3 regions of the Streptomyces sp. NPDC007945 genome follow, and region 2 is predicted to be linked to each of the others. Evidence: riboswitches for the same ligand, from Rfam matches in the RefSeq annotation. Region 2 holds a riboswitch; each other region holds the start of a gene.
What was found. A riboswitch is a leader RNA that binds a small molecule or an ion and turns the genes downstream of it on or off. The one in region 2 is predicted to bind thiamine pyrophosphate.
Positions count from the first base shown of each region.

Region 1: linked by a shared signal. The riboswitch ahead of thiC (phosphomethylpyrimidine synthase ThiC) and the one ahead of ACFZCF_RS05770 (thiamine ABC transporter substrate-binding protein) in region 2 are both predicted to bind thiamine pyrophosphate.
Region 3: linked by a shared signal. The riboswitch ahead of thiO (glycine oxidase ThiO) and the one ahead of ACFZCF_RS05770 (thiamine ABC transporter substrate-binding protein) in region 2 are both predicted to bind thiamine pyrophosphate.

Region 1 is NZ_JBIBJV010000003.1:200,652-207,462, reverse strand. It holds gene ACFZCF_RS11685 (helix-turn-helix domain-containing protein) at 1-346, shown strand, start outside; gene ACFZCF_RS11680 (SsgA family sporulation/cell division regulator) at 485-925, shown strand; gene ACFZCF_RS11675 (YibE/F family protein) at 1,064-2,434, opposite strand; TPP riboswitch at 2,506-2,642, shown strand; gene thiC (phosphomethylpyrimidine synthase ThiC) at 2,637-4,412, shown strand; gene ACFZCF_RS11665 (hypothetical protein) at 4,476-5,117, opposite strand; gene ACFZCF_RS11660 (metallophosphoesterase) at 5,279-6,703, opposite strand.
Region 2 is NZ_JBIBJV010000002.1:100,793-107,603, reverse strand. It holds gene pyrH (UMP kinase) at 1-2, shown strand, start outside; gene frr (ribosome recycling factor) at 53-610, shown strand; gene ACFZCF_RS05780 (phosphatidate cytidylyltransferase) at 610-1,719, shown strand; gene rlmN (23S rRNA (adenine(2503)-C(2))-methyltransferase RlmN) at 2,041-3,153, shown strand; TPP riboswitch at 3,183-3,292, shown strand; gene ACFZCF_RS05770 (thiamine ABC transporter substrate-binding protein) at 3,373-4,461, shown strand; gene ACFZCF_RS05765 (ABC transporter permease subunit) at 4,500-6,113, shown strand; gene ACFZCF_RS05760 (ATP-binding cassette domain-containing protein) at 6,113-6,811, shown strand, end outside.
Region 3 is NZ_JBIBJV010000001.1:308,738-315,548, forward strand. It holds gene ACFZCF_RS01405 (FAD-dependent oxidoreductase) at 1-360, shown strand, start outside; gene ACFZCF_RS01410 (hypothetical protein) at 380-1,183, opposite strand; gene metF (methylenetetrahydrofolate reductase [NAD(P)H]) at 1,238-2,152, opposite strand; gene thiE (thiamine phosphate synthase) at 2,256-2,909, opposite strand; gene ACFZCF_RS01425 (Rv2175c family DNA-binding protein) at 3,087-3,452, opposite strand; gene ACFZCF_RS01430 (NAD(P)/FAD-dependent oxidoreductase) at 3,522-4,745, opposite strand; TPP riboswitch at 4,828-4,941, shown strand; gene thiO (glycine oxidase ThiO) at 4,939-6,129, shown strand; gene thiS (sulfur carrier protein ThiS) at 6,126-6,326, shown strand; gene ACFZCF_RS01445 (thiazole synthase) at 6,332-6,811, shown strand, end outside.

The sequences.
Region 1 (6,811 bases), on a different contig from region 2:
CCACGCGATCGGCCAGTGTCTGCTCAGTCAACTCGATCTGAAATCTCGTCAAGACCACCTCGACCGACACCCGGTGGAAGCCATCACTCCGCACACGGTGCGTAACCAGCGGATACTTTTGGATCGTTTGGGCGGTTTGGGGCGAATGGAGCCCCTGGTGGAGCGGCAGGAATATGCGCTCGGCACGGTTTGCGCCGCAATCCCCCTCACGGTGGGGGACACGGCGGCCACTCTGGCCATTTCTCTCCCTCTTCACCAGGAAGAACGGTTGCTCCCAGCAGTCGAGCGGCTACAGAAAGAGATCGGGAAGCTCTTCAGTTCCTTCGCCCTCTCTATCAGTATCTGAAAAATCACTCCTTGTGATCCGCTAGCGCGTACAGCACGATTGCGTCAAGAGGGCCACGGGGGATCATTCCTGGCCGTTTCGGTCACAGCTTTCAGCAGCTGTGTTTACACAACTGCTCCATCTACTGCGGGGTACATGATGCGAGAGTCGGTTCAGGCCGAGGTCCTGATGAGCTTCCTCGTCTCCGAGGAGCTCTCCTTCAAGATCCCAGTCGAACTGCGATACGAGACCCGGGATCCCTACGCGGTGCGGATGACCTTCCACCTCCCCGGTGACGCGCCTGTGACCTGGGCCTTCGGCAGAGAGCTGCTGCTCGACGGGATCAACCGCCCGAGCGGCGACGGCGACGTCCACATCGCCCCGACCGAACCCGAGGGCCTGTCGGACGTCTCCATCCGGCTCCAGGTGGGCGGCGACCGCGCCCTCTTCCGCGCCAGCGCCCCGCCGCTGGTCGCCTTCCTCGACCGCACGGACAAGCTGGTGCCGCTCGGTCAGGAACAGGCGCTGGGCGACTTCGAGGACAGCCTGGAGGCCGCGCTCGGCAAGATCCTCGCCGAGGAGAGCGCCGGCCCCGCCTGACGCCGGCCCGACCCGTACGCCCGACGTCGGCACCCCTCCCGTACCGCCGGCGCCGGGGCCCCTCCCGTACGACCGCCGCGGGCGCCCCGCTCCGTACGGCCGCCGACGCGGTCCGCGCGTACGGCCGCCGCGCGCGCGTCACTTCGCGCGGCGCCGCCGTCCGCCGCCACCCGCGGCCCGGCCACCCGCCTCCGCCGCCGAGGGACGGTCGGCCGAGACCACGAGCGCCGCGAGTGCCGTCGTGACCGGAACCGAGGCGACCAGACCGATCGAGCCGACCAGCGTCCGGACGATCTCCTCCGCCACCAGCTCGCTGTTGGCCACCGTCCCCATGCTGCTCTGCGCGATGGTGAAGAGCAGGAGCAGCGGGAGCGCGGCACCGGCGTAGGCCAGGACCAGCGTGTTGACCACCGAGGCGATGTGGTCGCGGCCGATCCGGATCCCGGCCCGGTACAGGGCGCGCGGACCCATGCCGGGATCGGCCTGGTGCAGCTCCCAGACGGCCGAGGTCTGGGTCACGGTGACGTCGTCCAGGACACCGAGCGAACCGATGATCACCCCGGCCAGCAGCAGGCCGGACATGTCGATCTCCGGGTAGAGACCGTGGATCAGCCCGGTGTAGTCGTCGGTGTTGCCGCTGAGCGAGGCCCAGCCGATGAAGAAGGAGCCGAGCAGGCCGATCAGCAGCAGGGAGATCAGCGTGCCCAGGACCGCGACCGAGGTCCGGGCCGACAGGCCGTGGCACATGTAGAGCGCGAGCAGCATGATCGCGCTCGACCCGACCACCGCCACGATCAGCGGGTTCGACCCCTCCAGGATCGCGGGCAGGATGAAGAGGGTGAGCACCAGGAAGCTCACCGCGAGGGCGATCAGCGCCATCACGCCCCGCATCCGGCCGACGAGCACGACCGCGAGCGCGAAGATGCCCGCGAGGACCGCCATCGGCACCTTCCGGTTCACGTCCGTCACCGAGTACTGGAGGTCCTTCGGGGCGTCGGGGGCGTAGGCGACCACCACGCCCTGGCCCTCGTCCAGTTGGCGCGGGGCGTCCGGCTGCACGATCTCGGTGAACCGCCGCCCCTGGTCCGGGCCGCTGGTGACCTCGATCGTCGCCTTCTCGCACTGCCCCTGCTGCGCGTTGACCGCCTCGCGGCCCTGCGGCGTGGAGGTGTCGCCGGTGGGCGGCACCTGTGCCGCGTTCACGTCCTTGCAGTCCACCCGCTCGACCGCCACGACCTTGCCCTGCTCGGTCTGCCGGTCGAAGCCGACGCCGGTCCGCTCGTGCGCCGGCGTACCGCCGGGCCACAGCACCGCGAGGCCGACGACGACGGCGGTGGCGAAGGGGATGAGGACCGCCGCGATGACTCTTCGCAGATGGCGCGAGACGGGCGCGGCGGGTCCGTGGCTGTGGCTGTGCCCGTGGCCGGAACCGTGGTCAGGACCGTGCTGGCCGAAACCATGCCCGTGCTCGTGGCCGTGCGGATCGGGGGACTGCTGGGGGGAAGTCACCGCCCGATCATCGCAAGAACGGCGGGGGCCCACTGTTCAGCACGCCCGGGAGGGCGCTAGCCTCGTGACACCTTTGCACACGCGGGAGCTCGGAGCACCGGGCTGAGAGGGCGCTGATCACCGTACGCACACGTACGGGAGGAGGCTGCGCCGACCGCCGAACCTGTTACCGGGTAATGCCGGCGTAGGGAGATTCGGTCACATGACCCTTCAGGATGCACGCACGCCTGCCTCCAGCCAGGACGAGCGCACGCCGGGCTGGCACAAGGGATACGTCGAGGGCTCCCGCCCCGACCTCCGGGTGCCGGTCCGCCGGGTGCACCTCACCAACGGCAAGGACGTGACGCTCTACGACACGTCCGGTCCGTACACCGACCCGGCCGTCGACACCGACGTGCGCCGGGGCCTCCTCCCGCTCCGCGAGAACTGGATCATCGCGCGCGGCGACACGGAGGAGTACGCGGGCCGTCCGGTCCGCCCCGAGGACGACGGCATCAAGCACACCTCGCCGCGCGGCGGCGGGCTCAAGAACCTCGACGCCGTCTTCCCCGGCCGTCCGAGGCTGCCCCGCCGGGGCCGCGACGGGCAGGCCGTGACCCAGCTCGCGTACGCCCGCCGGGGCGAGATCACCCCGGAGATGGAGTACGTGGCGATCCGGGAGAACGTCTCGCCCGAGGTCGTCCGCGAGGAGATCGCGGCGGGCCGCGCCGTGCTGCCGGCCAACGTCAACCACCCGGAGATCGAGCCGATGATCATCGGCAAGCGGTTCCTGGTGAAGGTCAACGCCAACATCGGCAACTCGGCCGTCACCTCCTCCATCGAGGAGGAGGTCGAGAAGATGACCTGGGCGACCCGCTGGGGCGCCGACACGGTCATGGACCTGTCCACCGGCCGCAACATCCACACCACCCGCGAGTGGGTGCTGCGCAACTCCCCCGTGCCGATCGGCACCGTGCCGCTCTACCAGGCCCTGGAGAAGGTCGACGGCAAGGCCGAGGAGCTGACCTGGGAGATCTACAAGGACACGGTCATCGAGCAGGCCGAGCAGGGCGTGGACTACATGACCGTGCACGCCGGCGTACTCCTGCCGTACGTGCCGCTCACCGCGCGCCGCAAGACCGGCATCGTCTCGCGCGGCGGTTCGATCATGGCCGCCTGGTGCCTCGCGCACCACAAGGAGAACTTCCTCTACACGCACTTCGAGGAGCTCTGCGAGATCCTCGCGGCGTACGACGTCACCTACTCGCTCGGTGACGGGCTGCGCCCCGGCTCGATCGCGGACGCCAACGACGACGCCCAGTTCGCGGAGCTGCGGACGCTCGGCGAGCTGAACACGATCGCCAAGCGGCACCACGTGCAGACGATGATCGAGGGCCCGGGCCACGTCCCGATGCACAAGATCAAGGAGAACATCGACCTTCAGCAGGAGATCTGCGAGGAGGCGCCGTTCTACACGCTCGGCCCGCTGACCACGGACGTCGCGCCCGCCTACGACCACATCACCTCGGGCATCGGCGCGGCCATGATCGCCTGGTGGGGCACCGCGATGCTCTGCTACGTCACGCCCAAGGAGCACCTGGGCCTGCCGAACCGCGACGACGTGAAGACCGGTGTCATCACGTACAAGATCGCGGCGCACGCGGCGGACCTGGCCAAGGGGCACCCGGGCGCGCAGGAGTGGGACGACGCGCTCTCCGACGCCCGCTTCGAGTTCCGCTGGGAGGACCAGTTCAACCTGGCCCTCGACCCCGACACCGCCCGTGAGTTCCACGACGAGACGCTGCCGGCGGAGCCCGCGAAGACCGCCCACTTCTGCTCGATGTGCGGTCCGAAGTTCTGCTCGATGAAGATCTCCCAGGACATCCGCCGCGAGCACGGCGGGGACCTGAAGAAGGAGGAGATCGAGGCCGGCATGGCCGAGAAGTCGGCGGAGTTCGCCGCCTCCGGCAACCGCGTCTACCTGCCGATGGCGGAGTAGCGGTCGCCGGTACCGGACCCGCCCCGGCCCGCGGTCCACGGGGGGATCGCGGGCCGGAGCGCGTCAGGCGGGCGGTGGTGCCGGGTCCCGGTCGGGGTCGGCCGCCGTGGCCGCGAGGGCGGCCTGGAGGAAGGGGATGACGCCGCGCTCCAGGAGGGCGTGGCGCCAGGCGGCGCGGGCCCGGGCGAGTTCGTCGTCGGGGGCGCCGGTCTCGGCCGGGCTGTTGCGGAGCGCGGTCAGGAGGAGTCCGGCGCCCGCGCAGAGCAGCCCGGCGGCGGCGAGGGCGCCGAAGACCAGTCCTGCGGTGAGCAGCGTGGTGCCGAGGGCGGCGTCCGGGGCGAGCCAGTGGACCACGGCGCCGACCAGCAGGAAGATCGCGGCGGCGGTGCCGGCGAGGACCGGGACGAGAACCGTGAGGACCGCGACGGCCCCCGGGGACTCGTCGGGGGCGGGGCTCCGGGGCACGTTGGAGGCGGCCCGACCCGCTTCGCGGACCTGGGTGAAGTGCTCGTACTCGCTCGCCGCCGCGGCGGTGATGAGCGCTGTCGCGTTCAGCGCCATCGCGCGGAGCTGACCGGCGGTCAGCCGGGTGCCCGCGCCGACGAGTTCCGGCCGTTCCGGAGCGGTGCGCAGTGCGTCGTCGAGGACCCGCTCGTACTCGGCACGGTCCTCGGTCAGCAGGTGCGGAGCCACGTTCATGTGCATCCCCCGATGCTCGACGGGCCGGGACCGGCCGTGGAGAACGGCGGTCCGGGCGGAAGCGGAGGAGAGCCTGCCTAACTGGGGAGACCGATGGTAGGGCCGTGACCGTGCGCACTGACAGGGGGTTTCCGGAATTCGCCCCCTCCGGATGCCCGGAGCGCGGGTCAGTCCGCCAGCGGGAGCTGGACCACCAGCAGCTTTCCGGCCATGGTGACGCCGCCGTCCATGGCGATGGCGAGGCCGTCGGCGTAGACGTGCGGGCCGTCGACGACCGGGCGGGAGTCCTCCTCGCCGTCCTCCGTGCCGACCTGGCCGAGAAGGTACGGGATCGGGCTGTGGCCGTGCACGACCCGGGAACCGCCGTAGGTGCCGAGCAGCTCCTGGACGGCCTGCGGGCCGCCGTCGTCGCGGAAGGCGAAGCGCTTGGTGAACTTCCGGAAGAGGTCCCAGACCTCGTCGGCGTCGTTGCGCGTGAGGATCTCGTGGACGGTGTCGTTGACGTCCTCGATCGTCCCGCCATAGTCGAGGTACGCGGTGGTGTCCGAGTGCAGCAGGAGGTGGTCGTCCTCGCGGACGACGGCGTCGAGCCGGGACATCCACTGGAGGTGGACGTCCTGGAGGCGGTCCATGTCGTGCTTCTGTCCGCCGTTGAGCAGCCAGGCGGCCTGGAAGGTGGCGGTGCCGGCCCCGGAGTTGACGGGGGTGTCGCCGAAGCGCTTGGCGCCGATGAGGAGCAGCTCGTGGTTGCCCATGAGCGCCTTGCAGTAGCCGCCGGCGGCGGCGGCCTCGGCGGAGAGCCGCATGACGAGGTCGATGACGCCGATGCCGTCGGGTCCGCGGTCGGTGAAGTCGCCGAGGAACCAGAGCCGGGCGTTGCCCGCGGCCCAGCCGCCGTTCTCGTCGACGAGGCCCTGGGCGCGGAGGGCGGCGAGGAGTTCGTCGAGGTAGCCGTGGACGTCGCCGACGACGTAGAGCGGCCCGGGGCCGTCGCCGGTGGGCGCGGGCGCGGGAGCGGCGGCCGGGGCGACGGGGACCTGGAGCGTGTCGCCGCGCTGGATGACCGGGAGGTCGCGCTCGGTGGGCGTGTAGCCGTCCGGGAAGTCGTCGGGGAAGCCGCCCGCACCGGGGTGGGCGGTGGCGGCGACGGGCGCGGCTGCCACGGGCGCGGCGCCGAAGGGATGCGCGGCCAGGGGGTGGGCGGCGCCGGCGGGCGCGGCCGGGGCCTCGGGGTACGCGGCGGGCTCGGGGGTCTCGGCGTACGCGGCGGGCTCCGGGCGTGCCGGGGCTTCGGGGTACGCGGTCGGCTCGGGGCGTGCGGGGGCCTCGGCGTACGCGGGCTCGGGGCGCGCCGGAGCCTCGGCGTACGGGGGCTCGGTGTGGCCCGGTTCGGGGCGTGCCGGGGGCTCCGGGAACGCGACCGGCTCGGCGTACGCGGCCGGGCGGGTGCCCAGGTGGAGCGTGGGGTCGGCGGGCGGCGCCGGAGGCTCGCCCGCGTGGCCCTGCACGGGCACCCGGGCGTACGGGGGTACGCGGAAGTCACGCAATGTCGCCGTGCGTTCCACGGGATCCTGCCCGGCCCCCTGAGTCATCGACCCCTCCACCACCGTCGCGATGCCCTGCACATCGCGGACCGGCCTGGTCGGGGGGTCCGCGGTGTCGTGCGCCCATCATAGGAATGAGGGTCCGCCTGTGTGACG
Region 2 (6,811 bases):
GACCCAGGCCCGCCCTCAACCGACACAACGCGACGACACGCAGGAGCATGTGGTGATCGAAGAGACCCTCCTCGAGGCCGAGGAGAAGATGGAGAAGGCGGTCGTGGTCGCCAAGGAGGACTTCGCCGCGATCCGCACCGGCCGTGCGCACCCGGCGATGTTCAACAAGATCGTGGCCGACTACTACGGGGCCGTCACCCCTATCAACCAGCTGGCGTCGTTCTCGGTGCCGGAGCCGCGCATGGCCGTGGTGACCCCGTTCGACAAGAGCGCGCTGCGCAACATCGAGCAGGCCATCCGCGACTCGGACCTCGGCGTCAACCCGAGCAACGACGGCAACATCATCCGGGTGGTCTTCCCGGAGCTGACCGAGGAGCGCCGCCGCGACTACATCAAGGTCGCCAAGGGCAAGGCCGAGGACTCCAAGATCTCGATCCGCTCCGTGCGCCGCAAGGCCAAGGAGACCATCGACAAGCTCGTCAAGGACGGCGAGGTCGGCGAGGACGAGGGCCGCCGTGCGGAGAAGGAGCTCGACGACACCACCGCGAAGTACGTGGCGCAGGTGGACGAGCTGCTGAAGCACAAGGAAGCCGAGCTCCTCGAGGTCTGATGAACGACTCATCCTGGGGGGCGCCGGCGGCCGGTTCAGGTCTCGGCGGACCCGACCAGGGGCCTGCCCCGGCGGGTCCCGCCCACGATCGGCACCGGGCGGCGCAGACTCGCCCCATGCCCATCGTGCCCGACGTACCCGCCGGCGGTTTCCAGGACGGACACGGACGGGGGGCCGCCCACCCGGGCGGTCCCCTGTTCCGTGACGAGACCCCGCACGAGCACCCGCAGGAGCCCATGCCCAGCCCCGTCCCGCCTCCTCCGCCGTCGGCGGCCCCCGGGCCCCGGCAGAAGAAGAGCGCGGGCCGGGACCTGGGCGCGGCCATAGGGGTCGGCGTCGGTCTCGGGGCGGTCATCATCGCCTCGCTGTTCATCTGGAAGCCGGCCTTCGTGGGCGTCATCGCGGTGGCCGTGGTCGTGGGGCTCTGGGAGCTGACCTCGCGGCTCCAGGAGCGCAAGGCGATCAAGGCGCCGCTGGTGCCGCTCGCGGTCGGCGGCGCCGCGATGGTCGTCGCCGGGTACGTGCGGGGCCCCGAGGGCGCCTGGGTCGCGATGGCCCTCACGGCGCTCGCGGTGCTCGTCTGGCGGATGACGGAACCCCCCGAGGGGTACCTGAAGGACGTCACGGCGGGCGTCTTCGCCGCGTTCTACGTGCCGTTCCTGGCGACCTTCGTGGCGATGCTGCTGACCGCCGACGACGGACCGTGGCGGGTACTGACCTTCCTGCTGCTCACCGTGGTCAGCGACACCGGGGCGTACGCGGTGGGCTGGCGCTTCGGCAAGCACAAGCTGGCGCCGCGGATCAGCCCCGGCAAGACCCGCGAGGGACTCTTCGGCGCGGTGGCCTTCGCGATGGCGGCCGGCGCGCTGTGCATGCAGTTCCTCATCGACGACGGCACCTGGTGGCAGGGCCTGCTCCTCGGCCTCGCGGTCGCGGCGAGCGCGACGCTCGGCGACCTCGGCGAGTCGATGATCAAGCGGGACCTCGGCATCAAGGACATGGGGACGCTGCTCCCCGGGCACGGCGGCATCATGGACCGGCTGGACTCGCTGCTGCCGACGGCGCCGGTGGTGTGGCTGCTGCTGGCGTTGTTCGTCGGGACGGGTTGACCGGTCGGGTGGTGGGTCCTGTTCGTCAGGGTCTGCCGCCCGGGCACGGCGCCTCGCGGCGGAGCCGCACGTGGACACAGCATGGACCGGCTGGACTCGCTGCTGCCGACGGCGCCGGTGGTGTGGTTGCTGCTCGCGCTCTTCGTCGGAACGGGTTGACGGACAGCGGGTACTCTGGAAGGGCTCGGACCTGTGGTCCGGGCCCTTCGTCGTCCTCGCCACCGCGGGGACGGTCCAGTGAGGTCGCCCGGCATCGCCCTGCCGCACTCCCCGCCGACGCGGGACGTCCGACCTCGTTCCTGTTTGAGGAGAGACGCCGTCGTGGCCCGTCCGCTGCCCGGAGAACTCACATTCGTCGCCCCGCGCGGAGCCAAGAAGCCGCCGCGGCACCTCGCCGACCTCACGCCCGCCGAGCGGAAGGAGGCCGTCGCCGCGATCGGCGAGAAGCCCTTCCGCGCCAAGCAGCTGTCGACGCACTACTTCGCGCGGTACGCGCACGACCCCGCCGAGTGGACCGACATCCCGGCCGCCTCGCGGGAGAAGCTGGCCGGGGAGCTGCTGCCCGACCTGATGTCGGTGGTGCGGCACATCTCGTGCGACGACGACACCACCCGCAAGACCCTGTGGCGGCTGCACGACGGCACGCTCGTGGAGTCGGTGCTGATGCGCTACCCGGACCGGGTGACGATGTGCATCTCCTCGCAGGCCGGCTGCGGCATGAACTGCCCGTTCTGCGCGACCGGGCAGGCCGGTCTCGACCGGAACCTGTCGACCGCCGAGATCGTGCACCAGATCGTCGACGGCATGCGCGCGCTGCGCGACGGCGAGGTGCCCGGCGGTCCCGCGCGACTGTCGAACATCGTCTTCATGGGAATGGGCGAGCCGCTCGCCAACTACAAGCGGGTCGTCGGCGCGATCCGCCGGCTGACCGACCCCGAGCCCGACGGCCTCGGCCTGTCGCAGCGCGGCATCACCGTGTCGACCGTGGGCCTGGTGCCGGCCATGCTGCGCTTCGCCGACGAGGGCTTCAAGTGCCGCCTCGCGGTCTCGCTGCACGCCCCCGACGACGAGCTGCGGGACACGCTGGTGCCGGTGAACACCCGCTGGAAGGTGCGGGAGGTACTGGACGCGGCGTGGGAGTACGCCGAGAAGTCCGGCCGCCGGGTCTCCATCGAGTACGCCCTCATCCGGGACATCAACGACCAGGCGTGGCGCGGTGACCTGCTGGGCAAGCTGCTCAAGGGCAAGCGGGTGCACGTCAACCTGATCCCGCTGAACCCGACGCCGGGCTCGAAGTGGACCGCCTCCCGGCCGGAGGACGAGAAGGCCTTCGTCGAGGCCATCGCCCGGCACGGCGTGCCGGTGACCGTCCGGGACACCCGTGGCCAGGAGATCGACGGCGCCTGTGGACAGCTCGCCGCGTCCGAGCGCTGACCTTGTACCCTGTGCTCGAACACACCTGCATATTCCGACAGGGGAGCGCCACAGCGCTGAGAGTGCGGTAACCGTAGACCGCAGACCCTCTGAACCTCGCCCAGGTCATTCTGGGTAGGAAGTTCGGTCGTACCTCGAGCTGTTGCGCCCTGCCCGCGTCCGGTCCCCGGTCGCGGGCAGGGCCGCGTCTCTTCCTGGTCCCACCCAGGAGGACCACACATGCACACCAAGAAGGCCGCCGTCGCGGCGCTGGCCGCGGCGCTCGGCGTCACGGGCCTGGCCGCCTGCTCCACCGAGTCCGCCCGCGACGCCGCGGGGAAGAGCGGGGAGCCCGCGCCGAAGACCGTGACGCTCGTCAGCCACGACTCCTTCAACGCCTCCAAGGAGGTGCTGGCCGAGTTCACGAAGCGGTCCGGCTTCACCGTGAAGGTGCTGAAGGCCGGTGACGCGGGCGAGGCCGTCAACAAGGAGATCCTCACCAAGGGCTCCCCGCAGGGCGACGTCTTCTTCGGCGTCGACAACACCCTGCTGTCCCGCGCCGTCGACAACGGCATCTTCGTGCCGTACGAGGCGAAGGGCGCCGAACGGATCCCGGACACCTTCAAGCTCGACAAGCGGGTCACGCCGATCGACACCGGCGACATCTGCGTGAACTACGACAAGAAGTACTTCGCGGACAAGAAGCTGGCGCCGCCGCAGTCCTTCGACGACCTGGTGAAGCCGGAGTACAAGGACCTGCTCGTGGTCGAGAACCCGGAGCGTTCGTCCCCGGGCCTCGGCTTCCTCCTCGGCACGGTCGCGAAGTACGGCGACTCCGGCTGGCAGGAGTACTGGTCGAAGCTGAAGGCGAACGGCGTGAAGACCGTCGACAGCTGGGAGCTCGCCTACAACCAGGAGTTCTCCGGCTCGGCCGGCGGCAAGGAGGCCAAGGGCGACCGTCCGCTGGTCGTCTCCTACGCCTCCAGCCCGCCCGTCGAGGTGCTGTACGCCGAGCCGCAGCCGAAGGAGGCGCCCACCGGGGTGTCCACCGGCACCTGCTTCCGGCAGATCGAGTTCGCCGGCCTGCTGGACGGGGCGAAGAACCCCGAGGGCGGCAAGGCGCTGATCGACTTCCTGATCTCGAAGAGGTTCCAGGACGACATGCCGCTCCAGATGTTCGTGAACCCGGTCGCGAAGGACGCGGCCCTGCCGGAGCTGTTCACGAAGCACGGCGTGGTGATCGAGAAGCCGGAGACGGTGGCGCCGGAGAAGATCGCCGCGCAGCGCGAGGCGTGGATCCGGCAGTGGTCGTCGCTCGTCCGCAAGTGAGCCGCGACCCGAGGGGGAGCGCGGCGCGGCTGGGGCTGATGGCCCTGCCCGTCGCGTTCTTCGCGGTCTTCTTCGCCTGGCCCGTCGTGTCGATCGTCGAGCGCGGGCTGCGGCCCGACGGCGCCTGGGACCTCGGGGCGATCGGGGCGACCCTGGGCCGCTCGGACATCCTCGACGTGCTGGGCTTCACCGTCTGGCAGGCGGCCGCCTCCACCGGGCTCACGCTGCTCGTGGCGCTGCCGGGCGCGTACGTCTTCGCCCGCTTCGACTTCCCCGGGAAGGGCGTGCTGCGGGCCGTCGTCACCGTGCCGTTCGTGCTGCCCACGGTCCTCGTCGGCACGGCGTTCCTGGCCCTGGTGGGCCGGGGCGGGTTCACCGACGTGCTGTGGGGGCTGCGGCTCGACACCACGGTGTGGGCGATCCTCCTCGCCCACGTCTTCTTCAACTACGCGGTCGTCGTCCGGACCGTCGGCGGGCTGTGGGCCCAGCTCGACCCGCGCCAGGAGGAGGCGGCCCGGGTGCTCGGCGCGTCCCGGTGGACGGCGTGGCGGTCGGTGACGCTGCCGGCGCTGGTGCCGGCGGTGTCGGCGGCCGCCCTCATGGTCTTCCTCTTCACGTTCACGTCCTTCGGCGTCGTGCAGATCCTCGGCGGGGACGCGTACACGACGCTGGAGGCGGAGATCTACCGGCAGACGGCCCGGCTGCTGGACCTGCGGACGGCGGCCGTGCTGACGCTCGTGCAGTTCGTGGCGGTCGGCGTGATCCTCGCCGTGCACGCCCGGACGGTGCGGCGCCGGGAGACCGCGCTGCGGCTGGTGTCCCCGGAGACGACCGCGCGCCGGCCGCGCGGCGTGGGGCAGTGGGCGCTGCTCGGCGGGGTGCTGGCCTCGGTGGCGGTGCTGATCCTGCTGCCGCTCGGGGTGCTGGTGGAGCGTTCCTTCGCGACGCCGGAGGGGTACGGGCTCCGCTACTACCGGGCGCTCGGCTCGCTCGACGAGGCCGGGACGTTCCTGGTGCCGCCGCTGGAGGCGGTCGGGAACTCGCTGCGGTACGCCGTCGCGGCCACCGCGATCGCGGTGGTGATCGGCGGGCTCGCGGCGGCGGCGCTCACGAGGCGGGCGGGACGGCTCGTGCGGGGCTTCGACGCGCTGCTGATGCTGCCGCTCGGGGTGTCGGCGGTGACCGTCGGCTTCGGGTTCCTCATCACGCTGGACGAGCCGCCGTTCGACCTGCGGGCCGGCTGGATCCTCGTCCCGCTCGCACAGGCGCTGGTCGGCGTGCCGTTCGTGGTCCGCACGATGCTGCCGGTGCTGCGGGCGGTGGACCAGCGGCTGCGGGAGGCGGCGGCGGTGCTCGGGGCCTCGCCGTGGCGGGCCTGGCGGGAGGTGGACCTGCCGCTGGTGCGGCGGGCGCTGCTGATCGCGGCCGGGTTCGCCTTCGCCGTGTCGCTCGGCGAGTTCGGGGCGACCGTCTTCATCGCGCGGCCCGACAACCCGACGCTGCCGGTCGCGGTGGCGCGGCTGCTGGGCCGGCCGGGCGAGCTCAACTACGGGCAGGCGATGGCCCTGTCGACGATTCTGATGGTGGTGTGCGCGGTCTCCCTGCTGCTGCTCGAACGGCTGCGGACCGACCGGACCACCGGGGAGTTCTGATGCTGACCCTTGACGGAGCGACGGTACGGTTCGGGGCCCGGGCGGTCCTCGACGCGGTGGACCTGGAGGTCGCCGACCACGAGATCGTGTGCGTCCTCGGGCCGAGCGGGTCCGGCAAGTCGACGCTGCTGCGGGCCGTCGCCGGGCTCCGGGCGCTGGACGGGGGCCGGGTGCTGCTGGGCGGCGCGGACCAGGCGGGGGTGCCGACGCACCGGCGGGGGGTGGGCCTGATGTTCCAGGACCACCAGCTCTTCCCGCAGCGGGACGTCGCGGGGAACGTGGCGTTCGGGCTCCGGATGCACGGAGTGCCGAAGGAGGAGCGGACGGCGCGGGTCGAGGAGCTGCTCGACCTCGTCGGGCTGCCGGGCGCCGGCCGGCGGTCGGTGGCGGCGCTCTCCGGCGGCGAGCAGCAGCGGGTGGCGCTGGCGAGGGCGCTGGCGCCGAGGCCCCGGCTGCTGATGCTCGACGAACCGCTGGGGCAGCTCGACAGGGGGCTGCGGGAGCGGCTCGTGGTGGAGCTGCGGGCGCTCTTCGGGCGGCTCGGCACGACGGTCCTCGCCGTCACCCACGACCAGGGCGAGGCGTTCGCGCTCGCGGACCGGGTGGTGGTCATGCGGGACGGGCGGATCGTCCGGTCGGGCACGCCGGTGGACGTGTGGCGGCGTCCCGGCACGGAGTTCGTCGCCCGCTTCCTCGGT
Region 3 (6,811 bases), on a different contig from region 2:
TCGGTGACGGTCTCCGCGCTCGTGGACCCGGCGCCGGGGCAGGACCGGGCGGAGCTCGCCGGGTGGCTGGTGGAGGCCGCCGGCCGGGCCGTCCCCGGCCTGGCGGAGCGGCTGCTCTGGCAGGAGGTCCGCACCCCGGAGGACGTGCGGGAGGCGACGGGCGCGCCCGAGGTGCCGGGCCCGGCGCTGGCGGACGGCGGCGGGGGCTGGCTGCCGGCCGCCAACCTCTCCCCCGTCCCCGGCCTGTACTTCGTCGGCGGCTGGTCGCATCCGGGCGGCGGGCTCGCCCACGCGGGCATGTCGGGGGCGCTGGTGGCCGGGCTGATCGTGGAGGGCGCGGAGTTCCGCGGCTCGCGGTGAGCCGCCCCTCCCGGTCGGCTCAGTGGCGGTACGGGAACTGGTCGTCCTGCTGCTGCGGGTCGTAGCCGTACTGGTTCGGCGGGTAGGTCTGGGGCGGCTGCTCGTCCGTGTCGCGCTGCTGCGGGACCCAGACGCCGCCGGGCGGGGTGTCGTAGGCGTACGAGGGGGCGTAGGGGTCGCCGTAGTACTGGGTGTACTGCTGGCCGTCGGTGGCGGGGCCGATGTACGGGTCGGAGTAGGCGGCGTACTGCTGCGGGGCGCCCGCGGTGCCGTAGTCGTAGGCGGGCTGCTGCCCGTAGCCGGTGGCGTAGGTGTCGTAGCCGTAGCCGGTGGTGTCGTACCCGGGCTGGGCGTGGCCGGCCGGCTGCTGCTCGTAGACGCCGTACTGGCCGGTGTCCTCGGGCAGCGGCTGCGGTGCGTGGACGGGGGCCTCGCCCGCGAGGGGTGCCTCCGCGTCGGGGGCGTGGGCGGGGGCCGCGTCGGGCTCGTCATAGGAGAGGGCCGTGACCTCCAGGGTGGGGCCGGCCTCGGGGGCCCGGCCCGCCTTGCGGCGGCGGCTGGCGCCGGGGGTGCCGCCGATCGCCCAGCCCGTGGAGAAGCCGCGGCGGAACGAGAGGGTCACGAAGGTCTGGCCGACGGCGAAGGCGACCGCGCCGGCGATGATGACCGCCACGGAGGGCAGCAGCACGCCGGCGACGACGCCGAGGAAGCCGCTGAAGGCGAGGACCCGCCAGCGCAGCCGCGCCTTGTACTGCAGGAGCACCTCGCCGAGCAGCCAGAGCGCCACCAGGCCGAACGCGATGTAGAGGACCGTCCACCCCATGCCCCGCCGCCCCTCTCTACGGCCTCCGCCGCGGGTCGGGGCGGGTACGACCGGTCAGGACTGCTGGTGCAGTCCGAGATTCTCGTAGATCTCGAGCGTCGCGGTGGAGCTGTTGAGCGTGATGAAGTGCAGTCCGGGGACACCCTCGGCCAGCAGGCGCGCGCAGAACTCCGTCGCGAACTCGATACCGATGGAGCGTACAGCGGCGGGGTCGTCCTTGACCGCGAGGATGCGTTCTTTCACGTCCGCGGGGAAGGAGGCGTTGCTGAGCTGGGGCAGCCGGTCGAGCGTCTTCACGTTCACGACGGGCATGACCTCGGGGATGATCGGGGTCTCGCAGCCGGCCTTCTCGACGCTGTCGCGGAGCCGCAGGTAGTTCTCGGGGTCGAAGAACATCTGGGTGACGGCGTAGTCGGCGCCGGCCCGGCACTTGTCGACGAAGTGGCGGATGTCGGTGTCCCAGTCCGTGGACCGGGGGTGCATCTCGGGGAAGGCGGCGACGCCGACGCAGAAGTCGCCGGACTCCTTGATGAGCCGGACCAGGTCGGCCGCGTACCGGACGCCCTCGGGGTGCTCGACCCAGTCGCCCAGCGGGTCGCCGGGCGGGTCGCCGCGCAGCGCCAGCATGTTGCGGATGCCGGCGTCGGCGTACTGCCCGAGGACGTTGCGCAGTTCGGCGACGGAGTGGTCGACGGCGGTGAGGTGCGCGACCGGGGTGAGGGTGGTGTCCGAGGCGATCTTCTGGGTGGCCTTGACGGTGCCGCCGCGGGTGGAGCCGCCGGCGCCGTAGGTCACGGAGACGAAGCTGGGGCCGACGGCCTCGACGCGGCGCATGGCGTTCCAGAGGACCTGCTCGCCCTTGGCCGTCCGGGGAGCGTAGAACTCGAAGGAGTACGACGTCCCGGCGGCGAGGATCTCGCGGACCGTACGGGCGCGGTCCGAACGGACGGAAGCGGTTCCAAGGGCCATACCGGCAGGTTAGACGGGGTCCAGCGGGGCGCGTACCCCGCGTCCGAGGAGTGGACACCTTTTCGGACAGCGGTGCGGGGGCCGCCGCGGCGGGCCGTCCGCGTCAGGCGTCGGCCCGCTCCCGGACGCGCTTGGCGAGGGAGGCGGCGGCCGCGGCCGGGTCCTCGGCCTCGGTGAGCGCGCGGACCACGACGATGCGCCGGGCGCCGGCGTCGAGGACCTGGTCGAGGTTGGTCTCGTCGATGCCGCCGATGGCGAACCAGGGGCGGTCCTGGGCGAGCCCCGCGGCGTACCGCACCAGGTCGAGGCCGGGGGCGTACCGCCCGGGCTTGGTGGGGGTGGGCCAGCAGGGGCCGGTGCAGAAGTAGTCGACGCCGGGTTCGGCGGCGGCCGCGGCGACCTCGGACTCGGCGTGGCAGGAGCGGCCGATCAGGACCTCGTCGCCGAGGATGGCGCGGGCGGCGGGGACGGGCAGGTCGCCCTGGCCGAGGTGGAGGACGTCGGAGCCGATGGCGTGGGCGACGTCGGCCCGGTCGTTCACGGCGAGGAGCTTGCCGTGGCGGCGGCAGGCCTCGGCGAGGACGGCGAGGTGCTCCAGCTCCTCGCCGGCCTCCATGCCCTTGTCGCGGAGCTGCACGATGTCGACGCCGGAGGAGAGCACGGCGTCGAGGAAGGCGGGCAGGTCGCCCTGGCGCTTCCGGGCGTCGGTGCACAGGTAGAGCCGGGCGTCGGCGAGCCGCTCACGAGGCGTGGGCATGGTGGTTCCCCCCGTCGGGTGGTGCCGGTGCCGCGGCGCGGGGGCCGCGGCACCGGCGGTGGTGGTTCGGTGTCCGGAGGCCGGTGTCCCGGGCTCCGGGGTGTCTCGGACCCGGCGCTCCCACGCCGGGGCCCCGGGCGCCGGAGTCACGGACTCGGCGCCCCGGTCTCCGGCGGGTCAGACGGCGAGCGCCTGGGCGCGGCGCTTCACCTCCGTACCGCGATTCTCGCCGAGGGCCTGCGCGGGGGTGCCGGGCAGGGTCGGGTCGGGGGTGAAGAGCCACTCCAGCATCTCCGCGTCGGAGAAGCCGTCGTCCCGCAGGAGCGTCAGGGTGCCGGCGAGGCCCTTGACGACCTTGTCGTCCTGGATGAAGGCGGCGGGCACCTGGAGCGCGTTGTTCTCGCCGCGGCGCACGGCGATCAGCTGGCCCTCGTTCACCAGCTGCCGCACCCGCGTCACCGGGACGCCGAGCATCTCCGCGATGTCGGGGAGGTGGAGCCATGCGGGGACGAGAGCATCGATGTTTGCGTCAATCTCGGTCACGGGACAAGCCTGCCATCCGGGACCGACAGTCGGTAGTCGGGCCCGCCCCGGCCGCCGCCGTCCGGGTTGTCACCGGACGGCGGACTTCAGCGGCACGGTGGGATCGGCGGCCCGCTCGGGGTCGACGGGGGTGCCGGCCTCGATGAGCTTGCGCCCCTGGGCGAGGTCGCGCGGGCGGCCGACGGCGAGCAGGGCGACCGGCACCCCAGCGCGCAGCCAGAGCACCGCCCAGGAGCCGCCGGACGCGTCCCCGCGCCGGACGAGGGTGTCGGCGCCGGCGTGGTGGCCGGCGTACTGGACGAAGCGGCCGAACTGCTCGGACCAGAAGTACGGGACGGGGTCGTACGGCTCCGGGGCGGCGGCGTCGGCTCCGGTGAGGTCGGCGGCGACCGTGCGGGGGCCCTGGAGGGCGTTGTCCCAGTGGTGGACGAGGAGCCGCTCCCCGTAGCGGGCGGAGGGGAAGGAGGCGCAGTCGCCGACCGCGTACACGTCGGGCAGGGAGGTGCGCAGCCGCTCGTCGGCGGTGACGGCGCCGCTGGGGTCGAGGGCGATGCCGGAGCCCGCGAGCCAGTCGGTGGCGGGGCGGGCGCCGATGCCGACGACGACGGCGTCGGCGGGGAGTTCGCGGCCGTCGGCGAGGACGACGGCGCCGGGGCGGACGGCGGCCACGCGCGCGTGCGTGAGGAGTTCGGCGCCGCTCTCGGCGTACCAGCCGGCCATGGCGGTGGTGACCTCGTCGGGCAGGGCGCCGGCGAGCGGGAGGGGTGCGGCCTCGACGACGGTGACGGCGCAGCCGGCCTCGCGGGCGGCGGTGGCGAACTCGGCGCCGATCCAGCCGGCGCCGACCACCACGACGGAGCCGCCGCCGGCCAGGACGGGGCCGAGGCGGACGGCGTCGTCGAGGGTGCGCAGCAGGTGGACGCCGGGGACGCCCTCGGCGCCGGGGAGGGTGAGCGGGTGGGCGCCGGTGGCGAGGACGAGGGCGTCGTACGCGACGGGACCCGCCTCGGTGTCGAGTGCCCGGTCGGCGGGGCGCAGCCCGGTGACGGCGACGCCGAGGCGGAGGTCGACGCCGAGGGAGGCGAAGTCGATGTCAAAAGCGGAGTGCTCGGCCTTTCCGAGGAGGACCGCCTTGGAGAGCGGGGGCCGGTCGTAGGGCTGGTGGGGTTCGGCGCCGATGAGGGTGACGGGGCCCCGGAAGCCCTGCTCGCGCAGGGCGACGGCGGTCTGCACGCCCGCCATGCCGGCGCCGACGATCACCACGTGCCGCTGGGTCTGCTTCTGCTCGCTCACCCGTCCACCATACGCATCTGACGACCCGTCAGGCAGGAGGCCCCCTGTGGAGCTCCGCCGGCGGAGGCTAGGGTGGCGGGCACACACCACTCGCGGGAGCCCGGACGCACCGGGCTGAGAGGGAGGCTGACCGGCCTCCGACCGTACGAACCTGATCCGGGTCATGCCGGCGAAGGGAGGGGCGGGAACGCCCATGCGTCCTTCCGTAGGAACAGAAGACCGTCAGGTCGCCGACGTCCTCGTGGTCGGCGGCGGCGTCATCGGCCTCGTCACGGCCTGGCGGGCGGCCCTGCGCGGCCTGACCGTCGCGGTCGTCGACCCCGAACCCGGCGGCGGCGCCGCGCGGGTCGCGGCCGGCATGCTCGCCGCCGTCACCGAACTGCACTACGGCGAGGAGACCCTCCTCGGGCTCAACCTCGCCTCCGCCGCGCGCTACCCGGCCTTCACGGCCGAGCTGGAGGAGGCCACCGGCCTCGACGTCGGTTACCGCGCCTGCGGCACCCTCGCCGTCGCCCTCGACGCCGACGACCGCGCCCACCTGCGCGAACTGCACGCCCTCCAGACCCGCTGCGGACTCGCCTCCGAGTGGCTCAGCGGCCGGGAGTGCCGGCGCCTCGAACCCATGCTGGCGCCCGGCGTGCGCGGCGGGCTCCGGGTGGACGGCGACCACCAGGTCGACCCGCGCCGGCTGGCCGCCGCGCTGCTCACCGCCTGCGAGCGGGCCGGGGTGGTCTTCCACCGGGCGCTCGCCGAGCGGCTCACGGTGGCGGGCGACCGGGCGACCGGAGTCGTGCTGCGCGACGGCACGGCGCTCTCCGCCGGCCGGACCGTCCTCGCCGCCGGCAGCCTCAGCGGCCGGCTCGCGGGCGTGCCTCCGTCGGTCCTGCCGCCGGTCCGCCCGGTGAAGGGCCAGGTCCTGCGGCTGCGGATCCCCGCCCCGTACGCCCCGTTCCTCTCCCGCACCGTGCGGGCGGTGGTGCGCGGCAGCCACGTCTACCTCGTGCCGCGCGAGAACGGCGAGCTGGTCGTCGGCGCCACCAGCGAGGAGCTGGGCTGGGACACCACGGTCACCGCCGGCGGGGTGTACGAGCTGCTCCGCGACGCCCACGAGCTGGTCCCGGGCCTCACCGAGCTGCCGCTCACCGAGACCCTCGCCGGGCTGCGCCCCGGCTCCCCCGACAACGCCCCGATGCTCGGCCCGACCGCCCTGCCCGGCCTCGACCTGGCCACCGGGCACTACCGCAACGGGATCCTCCTCACCCCCGTCACCGGCGACGTCATGGCGGAGGTGCTCACCACCGGCGTCCTGCCCGACGAGGCGCGCCCCTTCTCGCCCCGCCGCTTCCCCACCGCTCTCTCCGCACGTCAGGAGCAGCCCGCATGAACGTGTCCGTGAACGGCGAGCCGCGCGTGCTCGCCGCCCCCGTCTCCCTGGAGGCCCTGGTCACCGGCCTCACCACCGCCCCGTCCGGGGTGGCCGCCGCCGTCAACGAGACGGTCGTGCCGCGCGGCGAGTGGGCGGCGACGCTGCTCGCCGACGGCGACCGGGTCGAGGTCCTCACCGCGGTGCAGGGGGGCTGAGCGCGATGTCCGACGACGTGTTCACCCTCGGCGGCACGGAGTTCTCCTCCCGGCTCATCATGGGCACCGGCGGCGCCCCCAGCCTGGACGTCCTCGAACGGTCCCTGGTGGCGAGCGGCACCGAGCTCACCACGGTCGCCATGCGCCGCCTCGACCCCACGGTGCAGGGCTCGGTCCTCTCCGTCCTGGACCGGCTCGGCATCCGCGTCCTGCCGAACACGGCCGGCTGCTACACGGCCGGCGAGGCCGTCCTCACGGCCCGGCTGGCCCGGGAGGCCCTCGGCACGGACTGGATCAAGCTGGAGGTCGTCGCCGACGAGCGGACCCTCCTCCCCGACGGGGTCGAGCTCCTCGACGCCGCCGAGACCCTGGTGGACGACGGCTTCACCGTCCTCCCCTACACCAACGACGACCCGGTCCTGGCCCGGAAGCTGGAGGACGTGGGCTGCGCGGCGATCATGCCGCTGGGCTCCCCCATCGGCTCC